2 regions of the Ensifer sp. GW101-20A05 genome follow, and region 2 is predicted to be linked to the other one. Evidence: predicted binding sites of a transcription regulator. Region 2 holds the regulator's gene; the other holds the start of a gene.
What was found. The regulator HrcA, encoded in region 2, represses chaperone genes, less so after heat shock. The targets are predictions, from matches to a motif close to GTTAGCACTCNCNNNNNGNGAGTGCTAAC.
Positions count from the first base shown of each region.

Region 1 (5,719 bases), on a different contig from region 2:
TAACGATCGCGATCGACGATTTCGGCACCGGGTACTCGTCGCTTGAAACGCTCCGCTCCTTCCCCTTCGACAAGATCAAGCTCGACAAGAGCTTCATGTGGGAAGTGGAGGGCAGCCCGCAGGCCAAGGCGATCGTCCGCGCCATCCTGGCGCTCGGACAGAGCCTGTCGGTGCCGGTCCTTGCCGAGGGCGTCGAGACGCAGACGCAGCTCGATATCCTGCAGGCGGAAGGCTGCGACGAGGCACAGGGCTATCTGCTCGGCCGGCCGGCCCCGATAACGCTCCTCTTCAGCGGCGACGAAGAGGCGGCCGCCGCCTGATCGGCGGACGTCATCATCGCGAGGGTCGCGTCCATGGCGAGCGCCTTGTCTGCGCGAACTGTCGGCCGGGTCAGGCTTGCGCTATTGCCGCAGCAACGTCCGGCCGGCGCCTTCCACCAGGAAGCGCGGGAAGAAGAAGACACCCGTTATCGTGCCGGAATAGCGCTGTTCGAGGCCTGAGGATTCGCCGATGCAGAACAGCGGCTGTTTCTGGCCGTGCTCTTCGAGTGCGATCGTCGTCGAAAAACAGAAGGATGAGCAGCTTGTCGCCGCCTGCTCGAAAAGCTCGAGCACGTGGTTGCGGTCGGCTGGGTCGTAGCAGCGCACGAAGTTGAGCAGGCCGCATTCGCCGTCGCGCAGGCCATGGATGGCGGCAGCTTTCTCGCCAAGCCGGAACAGCCCCGTGGACAAGTCGCCCGACCAGCCTTCCGCCGCACAGAACTGTTGCAGGAACTCGTGATGTGGCAGGTCGAGGTGCGGCTGTCCCGGAGTGCCGAGGGGAACGGAATTTGCTCTCGTGATCTTGAACACGGTCTACCCCAGCAGCATTCCTGGACATCGTCTTCGACGCCCCAGGAAACACGTCCTATTGTGCAAATTCCGCCCAACCATGAACCAATGCAAGAGTACACGCCACCTCCTGCGGCGTTTGTTCAACTCGAAAGGTCGCGAGATAGTAATGAAGCTCGCCTTCGAAGTAATTTCGTCGGGGAGGTCGGCTCAATTTGCGATTAAATACTTATATGCTTTTCGTGATATTCTCGAAGAGGTCTCGGATGTTCGGTTAGTGCGAAAAAGCTTTGGCGATTGTTCGCCCGCTTGAGTTCGCTACCCGATCTCCCATGAATCTCCGCCCACTTGGGGCGCTGTTATAGTTCGTTTTTTTTCGACTTCAACGGTTTTTTGAAGCCGGACTACAACCGGCGGGATTTTTCTGCGGAGAGATTGGCGGGGGCTCGCCCAGCCGCGAACGGCATTGATAAAAAACGAGAAAGGGCGACCCGAGGGCCGCCCTTCCGATCCGGATGGATCGCTAATGCGAAAAGGCTATCGCCTTATCACATCATGTCCATGCCGCCCATGCCGCCCATGCCGCCCGGCATGCCAGCAGGTGCATCCTTCTTCGGCAGTTCGGCGATCATGGCTTCCGTCGTGACGAGGAGGCCGGCAACCGAGGCTGCGTCCTGAAGGGCGGTGCGAACGACCTTGACCGGGTCGATGATGCCCATGGCGATCATGTCGCCATATTCGCCGGTCTGGGCGTTGTAGCCGAAGTTGTCCTGGTCCTTGTCGAGGATCTTGCCGACAACGATCGAAGCTTCGTCACCAGCGTTCTCTGCGATCTGGCGGGCCGGAGCCTGCAGAGCGCGACGAACGATGTTGATGCCGGCTTCCTGGTCGTCGTTGGCACCCTTGACGGTGATCTTGACGGAAGAACGCAGCAGGGCAACGCCGCCGCCCGGTACGATGCCTTCCTGAACAGCAGCGCGCGTCGCGTTGAGAGCGTCGTCGATGCGGTCCTTCTTTTCCTTCACTTCGACTTCCGTCGAGCCGCCAACGCGGATCACGGCAACGCCGCCAGCGAGCTTGGCAAGACGTTCCTGCAGCTTTTCGCGGTCGTAGTCGGAGGTGGTTTCTTCGATCTGGGCCTTGATCTGGGCAACGCGGCCTTCGATGTCGGCCTTCTGGCCGGCGCCGTCGACGATCGTCGTGTTTTCCTTGGAGATCGAAACCTTCTTCGCACGGCCGAGCATGTCGAGCGTGACGTTTTCGAGCTTGATGCCGAGGTCTTCGGAGATCACGGTGCCGCCCGTCAGGATGGCGATGTCTTCGAGCATGGCCTTGCGGCGATCGCCGAAGCCCGGAGCCTTGACGGCAGCGATCTTCAGGCCGCCACGCAGCTTGTTGACGACGAGCGTTGCAAGAGCTTCGCCTTCGACGTCTTCAGCGATGATCAGGAGCGGCTTGCCGGTCTGAACGACGGCTTCGAGAACCGGGAGCATGGCCTGGAGGTTCGAGAGCTTCTTCTCGTGGAGGAGAACGAAGACGTCGTCGAGGTCAGCGACCATCTTTTCCGGGTTGGTGACGAAGTAGGGGCTGAGGTAGCCGCGGTCGAACTGCATGCCTTCGACGACTTCGAGTTCGGTTTCGGCGGTCTTGGCTTCTTCAACCGTGATGACGCCTTCGTTGCCGACCTTCTGCATCGCTTCAGCAATGTCGAGGCCGATCTGACGCTCGCCGTTTGCCGAGATCGTGCCGACCTGTGCGACTTCTTCCGAAGTGTTGATCTTCTTGGCCTTGGCCTGGAGATCCTTGACGACTTCGGTGACAGCGAGGTCGATACCACGCTTCAGGTCCATCGGGTTCATGCCGGCTGCAACAGCCTTGGCGCCTTCGCGAACGATCGCCTGGGCAAGAACGGTTGCAGTCGTGGTGCCGTCGCCAGCGATGTCGTTGGTCTTCGAAGCAACTTCGCGGACCATCTGGGCGCCCATGTTTTCGAACTTGTCTTCGAGTTCGATTTCCTTGGCAACCGATACGCCGTCCTTGGTGATGCGCGGAGCGCCGAAGGACTTGTCGATGATGACGTTACGACCCTTCGGGCCGAGCGTGACCTTTACCGCGTCAGCGAGGATGTCGACGCCACGCAGCATCTTTTCGCGCGCGGTGCGGCCGAACTTGATTTCTTTTGCAGCCATTAGAGAAAACTCCCGGGCTCATTGCCCATTGGTTGTCATAAAAAGGGGTGGACGACGGCTGATCAGCCGATGATGCCCATGATGTCGGCTTCCTTCATGATCAGAAGGTCTTCGCCGTTGATCTTGACTTCGGTGCCCGACCACTTGCCGAACAGAACGCGGTCGCCAGCCTTGACGTCGAGAGCAACAACCTTGCCGCTTTCGTCACGGGCGCCCGAACCGACGGCGACGATTTCGCCTTCCTGCGGCTTTTCCTTGGCGGTGTCCGGAATGATGATACCGCCCTTGGTCTTCTCTTCAGACTCGACGCGGCGAACGACGACGCGGTCGTGCAGCGGGCGGAAGTTGGTGCTTGCCATTAGTCTAATCCCTCGATCAAATGACATTACGGATCGCTGATCGACCCGATGGATGGGTGTTAGCACTCTCATTTATCGAGTGCTAGCGATGCCGAGATAAGCCTGGGTATGGGGTGAGTCAAGGATCGGCGCCTAGATTTTTTGCCGGCGGCAGTAGCCTTGGGCGAGCGCAGCAGGCGAGGGCGTAGGCAGCCTAGCCCCATTCTTGGCGAAATGTAGGCGATCGCGTCGACGAATGGCATTGGCGGGATTTTGACGGTTGATAACCGCTACAAAGTGCTTTGGCGAAGCGGGCGGCATCGGCAATGCACTTTTCTTTGACGCCCGACACCGCCGGAATCCTTGGGAGGGGGCGCCTTTTTCGGGCGCCGAGACTTGTAATCTCCTGCCTTCCTTGCCATGCAAGCCGGAAACCGTGTTTGCAGGAAGCCAGAATGGCCGCAAGGATCAACAGTTTTCGGGAAATCGCTGCGCGCTACGACGTGGTGCTGTGCGATGTCTGGGGCGTTCTTCATAACGGCGTGCAGGCCTTTGCCTCCGCTTGCGAGGCGTTGGCCGAGGCGCGTGCCGCCGGCCTGACTGTGGTGCTGATCACCAACTCGCCGCGTCCGCATCCGGGTGTGAAGATCCAGATCCGCGGTCTCGGCGTGCCGGACGAAGCCTACGACCGGATCGTGACCTCGGGCGATGTGACCCGCGCGCTGATCGCCGCCGCCGCCAAAAAGATCTTCTTCATCGGTGCCGAGCGCGACCTGCCGCTGCTCGAAGGCCTGGGAACGCAGATCGTTTCGTCGGAAGATGCTGAGACGGTCGTTTGTGCCGGCTTCTATGACGACGAAACCGAAACGCCGGAGCATTACCGCGCGACACTGACGGGGCTTGCCAAGCGCAAGATCCCGTTCATCTGTGCCAATCCGGATCTGGTGGTCGAGCGCGGCCACAGGCTGATCCCCTGTGCCGGCGCAATCGCCAAGCTCTATGAAGAGCTCGGTGGCGAGGCGCGCATTGCCGGCAAGCCCTATATCGCCATCTACCGTGCGGCGCTGACCGAGGCGAAGGCCGTTCGCGGCGCGCTTGACCTGTCGCGTGTCATCGCCGTTGGCGACGGCATGCCGACGGACGTCAAGGGTGCCCAGGATGCCGGCTTCGATCTGCTCTATATCAGTGCCGGTATCCACGCCCAGGAATACATGAACGAAAGCCGCACCGACGAGGCGAAGCTCGCCGCCTTCCTGAAGAAGGAAGGCGCGTCGCCGAAATATTGGATGCCGCGGCTCGCCTGACGGGAAGACGGAGATGACGGTTTTTCATCGCAACGAGACCCGTGATCCGCTTCCGCAGCATCTGCGCGGCGGCGTCGTCGCGATCGGTAACTTCGACGGCGTGCACCGTGGTCACCAGTCGGTGCTCAATCGGGCGCTGGAGGAGGCCAATGCGCGCGGTGTGCCGGCGCTCGTGCTGACCTTCGAGCCGCATCCGAGAACCGTGTTCCGTCCGGAAACCCCGGTCTTCCGACTGACGCCGGCACCGCTGAAGGCGCGCATTCTCGAAGGCATGGGTTTCGGCGCCGTCATCGAGTATCCGTTCGACCGCACCTTCTCGCAGCTTTCCGCATCGGATTTTATCCACCGTATCCTGCTCGAATGGCTGCACGCCTCGCATGTCGTCACCGGTTTCGATTTTCACTTCGGCAAGGGGCGCGAGGGCGGCCCCGCCTTCCTGATGGCGGCCGGCGGCGATAACGGATTTGGCGTGACGCTCGTCGATGCCTTCCGCGACGAAAACGCATCGGTCATCTCGTCCAGTTACGTGCGCTCGCTGCTTGGCGAAGGTGATGTCTCGCAAGCTGCCGGCATGCTCGGCTATCGCTATCTGGTCGAGGCGGAAGTGATCGGCGGCAAGAAGCTCGGCCGCGAACTCGGCTTTCCCACCGCCAATATGCGGCTTGCGCCCGAGGTGGAACTGAGGCCTGGCATATACGCCGTGCGTTTCCGCCGGGCCGACGGCTCGCTCTACGACGGCGTCGCGAGCTTCGGGCGCCGCCCGACAGTCGATAGCGACGGTGAGCCCTTGCTCGAAACCTTCGTCTTCGACTTTTCGGGCAATCTCTACGGCGAGATCTGTGCGGTCACCTTCTTCGGCCACCTGCGCGACGAGCTGAAATTCGACGGGCTCGATCCGCTGGTGGCGCAGATCCGCCAGGACGAGGCAGAGGCGCGGGCGTTGCTCTCCGGTGTGCAGCCGCTCGGCGACATCGACCGCAAGCTCAACTTCGCCCGATAAAAGATTTCGGCGTTGCTGTGGCGGCGGACCTTTTCAAAAGCCCGAAAACGCCTTAAAC
Region 1 covers NZ_JBWKZT010000004.1:203,958-209,676, forward strand. The annotation lists gene AC070A_RS12870 (bifunctional diguanylate cyclase/phosphodiesterase) at 1-320, shown strand, start outside; gene AC070A_RS12875 (hypothetical protein) at 402-851, opposite strand; gene groL (chaperonin GroEL) at 1,379-3,019, opposite strand; gene groES (co-chaperone GroES) at 3,082-3,378, opposite strand; gene AC070A_RS12890 (TIGR01459 family HAD-type hydrolase) at 3,813-4,661, shown strand; gene AC070A_RS12895 (bifunctional riboflavin kinase/FAD synthetase) at 4,675-5,661, shown strand.
Region 1: a site for HrcA is predicted at 3,437-3,465, ahead of groES (co-chaperone GroES). Genes of this name have one in related genera too.

Region 2 (5,719 bases):
AACGACCGCAGCATCCGGTCGAGCGCCTGGCCGAAATCCTGCGTGCCGATCAGATCATCGCCGAAATATCAGCGGACTCCCTTGCCAGCATTCCGGTTTCATCCCCCCGCTCCTCGTATCCCCCATGGGATATCGACAGCCCCTGCTTCGTCAACAATAATTCCCCCCGGGAGAGCAACAGGTCGTCGCGAAACGGGTCGCCCTTGGCGAACACTGCGGCGAACGCCGATGAGGAGGGCGCAATGGCAGGCAGGCTTTCAGGCAAGGTGGCGCTGATCAGCGGTGGCGCGGGAGGCTGCGGCCTGGCGGCGTCGGAGCTTTTCGCGCGCGAAGGCGCCAAGGTCGGTATCGTCGACCTGCCGCGCAGCAAGGGCGAAGAGGTCGCGGCATCGATCCGCGCCAATGGCGGCGAGGCGATTTTTGCCCCGGCCGACGTCTCGGTATCCGCAGAAGTGACATCGGCCGTCAAGGCGGTGGAGGCGGCGTTCGGCGCCATCACGGTGCTCTTCAATCACGCCGGCATTCTTGCCGTCGGCCCCTTCCTCGAGGTCGAGGAAGACGAATGGGACCGACTGATGGCGGTCAATGTGCGCAGCATGTTTCTGATGACCAAGGCTGTTTTGCCCGGCATGCTTTCCGCCGGCGGCGGCAGCATCGTCTGCACCTCGTCGATCTCGGCCGTGGCGGCAACGCCGATGGAGGTGCTCTACGACACGACCAAGGGCGCCTGCCACATGTTCGCCCGCGCCATCGCCGTCGAGTTCCGCGACCGCGGCATCCGCTGCAATGCCGTCTGCCCGGGCTTTATCGCCACCGATCATGGCAAGCGCGAGCTCGTCGGCCTCAGCAAATACGGGGTCGACGTTTCGGAGGCGGCCATCGCCGTGCAGCAGGGCCGCATGTGCGACCCGAAAGAGGTGGCGAACGCGGCGCTGTTTCTTTCGAGCGATGAGGCGAGCTTCATCAACGGCACGCATCTGTTCGTCGACAATTGCTTCACCGCGGTTTGAGGGAGGGGAAAATGCTTCAGGCAGGTGGCCACTGGCGCAACTGGGTCGGAAACCAATCATGCATCGTGCGTCATCGCGGCGCGCCGGAGAGCGAGGCAGCTCTTGCCGAAATGGTGCGCGAGGCGACGTCGCAAGGGCTGAACGTGCGCTGCGCCGGCTCCGGCCATTCCTTCACGCCGGTGGCGCTGACCAGCGGGCTGCAGCTGACGCTCTCCAACATGCAGGGTGTCGTCGGCATCGACTACGCGCGCAAGCGCGTCGCGGTGAAGGCGGGTACCACCATCAATCAGCTCGGCAAGGTGCTGAAATCCAACGGCCTGTCGCTGATCAATCAGGGCGACATCGACAGCCAGGCGTTGGCTGGCGCGCTGACGACCGGGACGCATGGGACCGGCGCCAAGCTCGGCAACATGGCCTCGCAGATCGTCGGCATGCGCCTGGTGCAGCCGGATGGGAGCATTCTCGTTGTCGACGAGACGACACCGGATCTGCTCGAGGCGGCGCGGGTATCGGTCGGCATGCTTGGTGTGATCTCGGAGATCACGCTGCAGGCGATGGACAGCTACAATCTGCATGAAAGGCTCTGGCGCTGCACCTTCGACGAAATGATCGAACAGCACGACGAACTGGCCGCCAAACACCGCCACTTCGGCTTTTTCTGGTGCCCAGTGCCCGAGAGCCGGCATTGCTATTGCCTGCCGGACACCGCATCGGTCTCGACCACAGACAGCACCTCCGACGTCTGCGAGATGAAGGTGATCGACATCACCGAGGAAGCACCGACGGAGCGCCGCTTCGAGAAGATCGCATATTCCTCCGAGATCTATCCGATCGAATACGTGCCGAATTTCCACGAACTCGAATATGCGGTGCCCGTCGCCCACGGCAAGGATGCGGTGAAGGCGGTGCGCAAGCTGATGCTGGAAAAGCACCCGACCTGCATCTATCCGATCGAGTACCGTTTCACCGCCGGAGACACCGGCTGGATCAGCCCCTTCTTCGAGCAGGACTCGATCACGCTCTCGGTCTCGGGCGAGCCGGGAACCGATTATTGGGACTACCTGAGGGATGTCGATACGATCCTGCGGCAGTACGGCTCACGGCCGCATTGGGGCAAGCTGCATTTCCTCGGCGCCGAGGATGTGACGGCGCTCTATCCCCGTGCAGGCGATTTCCGGGCGCTGAGGGCCAAGGTCGATCCGGAGGGCCGCTTCCTCAACGATCACCTGCACCAGCTTTTCGGATAGCGTTTGCGGCTGACGCCGCTCAAAACAAAAACGCCGCGCGAACTTCGCGCGGCGTTTCTTTAAACTCTGATCAGTTGGATCAGGCAGTCGGTGCGTCACCGTTTTCGCCGGCCACGACCTTCGGTCCGCCCTTGGAGACGCCGACCATGGCCGGACGCAGAACACGGTCACCGATCACGTAGCCGGCTTGAACGACCTGCAACACCGTGTTGTTGGGCACGTCCGCATTGGGAATCTCGAACATTGCCTGATGGAAGTTCGGGTCGAACTTCTGGCCTTCCGGCTCAAGCTTCTTGACGCCGTGGCGCTCAAGCGCTGAAAGCATCGAGCGCTCCGTCATTTCCACGCCCTCGATCAGGGCGGTGAGGCCAGCCTCGCCTGCTTCCCTGGCCTCTGCCGGAATGGCATCGAGGGCGCGGCGCAGGTTATCCGAAACGGCGAGCATGTCGCGGGCGAAGCCGGCGACGGAATAGGACTTCGCATCCTTCACGTCGCGTTCGGTGCGGCGGCGCAGGTTGTCCATCTCGGCGGCAAGTCGAAGGTACTTGTCACGCAGCTCGGCGCTCTCCGCCCTGGCGAGCTCCAACGGATCGGGCTCGGCAACCGGCGCAGCTTCAGCGGCGTCGGCCGCATCGGGCGCGGCATCGAATACCTCGTCGGTGGCCTCGGGTCCGTGCTTGTTCGTATCGTCGGTCATGACGTTCTCCGCAGTGTCGTCTCTATCGTCCTTCGCATTTCCACGCCGCAAGCGCGAGCCTGCGTGTCAGCAAAAATGCCCTGTGACTGGATTTGAAGCCGATATCGAGGTTTGGGGCCGAAAAATCAAGGGTTCAATCGCGCTCCTACAGCGCCGCGCGACTGATCAGACGCGCAAAGGTTGCTGTAACACTTTGATTTGCTGCATGTCTTTGTCCTTGATCGAGGTCGATTTAAGGAGACATGCAGCGACTAAAAGCCCGCCTTTAGCGGGAAAGCCGCGACATCAGCTGCGCGGTATAATCGACCATCGGCACGATGCGGGAGTAGTTGAGCCGCGTCGGTCCGATGACGCCGACCGCGCCGACAATGCGATCCTCGCCATCGCGATAGGGCGCGACGATCAGCGAGGAGCCGGAGAGCGAGAAGAGCTTGTTTTCCGAGCCGATGAAGATCCGGACGCCCGGACCGCTCTCGGCAAGATCGAGCAGCTCGATCAGGCTGTCCTTCTTTTCGAGGTCGTCGAAGAGCATGCGCAGCCGATCGATATCCTCGGCCCCCTCCAGCCCTTCGAGCAGGTTGGCACGGCCGCGCACGATCAACCGCGCCGGCTTCTCGTCGCCTTCATTGCCCGACCAGATGGCGAGACCGCGCTCGACGAGGTCTTGCGACAGCGCGTCGAGTTCGCCGCGCACCGTCTGCTTCACCGTTTCAAGCTGGGTGCGCACCTCTCCGATCGTCTGGCCGGCAAGATGGGCGTTAAGGAAATTCGCGGCTTCGGTGAGCTGCGAGCTGGTGACCCCGGCGGGTAGTTCGATGATGCGGTTTTCCACCTGGTCGTGCTCGCCGACGAGAACGGCCAGCGCCTTGGTCGGCGCCAGGCGAATGAACTCGACATGCTTCAGTACGGGATCGGCCTTGGCGGTGATGACGAGGCCGGCCCCGCGTGACATGCCTGACAGCATCTGGCTGGCTTCGGTCAGCAGCGCATCGACCGGCTGCATATGATCATCGCGCCGCACCTGACGGTCGATCGACGCCCGGTCCTCGACCGAGAGATTGCCGACCTGCATGAAGGCATCGACGAAGAAGCGCAGCCCCGTCTGGGTGGGCAGACGGCCAGCGCTGACATGCGGCGAGTAGATGAGACCGAGATCTTCGAGATCGCTCATCACATTGCGAACGGAAGCGGGAGAGAGCGACATCGGCAGGAGCCGCGACAGATTGCGCGAGCCGAGCGGCTCGCCGCTCGTCAGATAGGTTTCCACGATGCGACGGAAAATTTCGCCCGAGCGCTCATCCAGCGCGGCTGCGATTTCCTTTGCTCCGGGATTGCGCAGTACCATGTCACTCCACACTCGCAGGCACATCCTGCCGTGCCCGGAATATAATGATCCTGCCGCCCGATGGCAAAAGGGAAAAATCGACTGGTCCCCCGGCTATCCACCGGTTCCCTTTGCCTGCGCCATGCTCTAGAAGGCTGACGAGATACGATAGGAGTTGACGATGCGGCCATCCGGCAGAAAAACCGACCAAATGCGCAAGGTTTCTTTCGAGCGCAATTTTTCCAAGCACGCGGAAGGCTCCTGTCTGGTGCGGTTCGGCGACACGCACGTGCTGTGCACCGCCAGCCTTGAGGAAAAGGTTCCGGCCTGGCTGCGCAACGGCGGCAAGGGTTGGGTGACGGCGGAATACGGCATGCTGCCGCGCGCCACCGGCGAGCGCATGAAGCGTGAGGCGGCAAACGGCAAGCAGAGCGGCCGCACCCAGGAAATCCAGCGCCTGATCGGCCGGTCGCTGCGCGCCGTCGTCGACCTTCCGGCGCTCGGCGAGCGCCAGATCTCGATCGACTGCGACGTCATTCAGGCCGATGGCGGCACGCGCACGGCCTCGATCACCGGTGCCTGGATCGCTCTCTACGATTGCCTGAAGTGGATGGAAGCGCGCAACATGGTCAAGGTCGAGAAGGTCCTGAAGGACCATGTCGCCGCCATCTCCTGCGGCATCTTCGCCAACCAGTCCGTGATCGACCTCGATTACCTCGAAGATTCCGCCGCCGAGACCGACGCCAACTTCGTCATGACCGGCTCCGGCGGCATCGTTGAAATCCAGGGCACGGCCGAAGGCAAGCCGTTCTCGGAAGAGGAATTCGCAAGCCTGATGGGCTTGGCAAAGAACGGCATTGCCGAACTGGTCGCGCTGCAGAAGCAGGCGATTGCAGGCTGACCACAGGAGAAAAGATGGCCCCGGCACTGGAAGGCATACTCGAGACTGCGCTCTACGCGACCGATCTCGATGCCGCCGAGGCCTTCTACGGCGGCGTTCTCGGCCTTGAGAAGATCACCCGCGCTGGAAACCGGCACGTGTTCTTCCGCTGCGGCCAAGGCGTGCTTTTGATCTTCAATCCGGCCGAGACGGTGAAACCGCCAGCGCCGGACGCCGCCCTGCCGGTGCCACCGCATGGCACGACCGGCCGGGGACACATGTGCTTTCGCGTGCGCGCCGAGACGCTCGACGCCTGGAAAGCGAAACTGGAAGCGGCCGGTATCAAGATCGAAAGCGATCTGCGCTGGCCGAACGGCGCGCGGTCGTTCTACTTCCGCGATCCGGCCGGCAACAGCCTTGAATGTGCGGAGCCGGGCCTCTGGTCCATCGAATGAATATGAAACGAGATACCATGCGCAAACTCGACAACAAGACGCTGATCGTCGCCAGCCACAATGCCGGCAAGATCCGCGAAATCCGCGATCTCATCGGCCCGCTCGG
Region 2 covers NZ_JBWKZT010000003.1:316,717-322,435, reverse strand. The annotation lists gene AC070A_RS10805 (helix-turn-helix transcriptional regulator) at 1-14, opposite strand, end outside; gene AC070A_RS10800 (SDR family NAD(P)-dependent oxidoreductase) at 243-1,010, shown strand; gene AC070A_RS10795 (D-arabinono-1,4-lactone oxidase) at 1,022-2,257, shown strand; gene grpE (nucleotide exchange factor GrpE) at 2,337-2,954, opposite strand; gene hrcA (heat-inducible transcriptional repressor HrcA) at 3,220-4,299, opposite strand; gene rph (ribonuclease PH) at 4,460-5,179, shown strand; gene AC070A_RS10775 (VOC family protein) at 5,194-5,613, shown strand; gene rdgB (RdgB/HAM1 family non-canonical purine NTP pyrophosphatase) at 5,631-5,719, shown strand, end outside.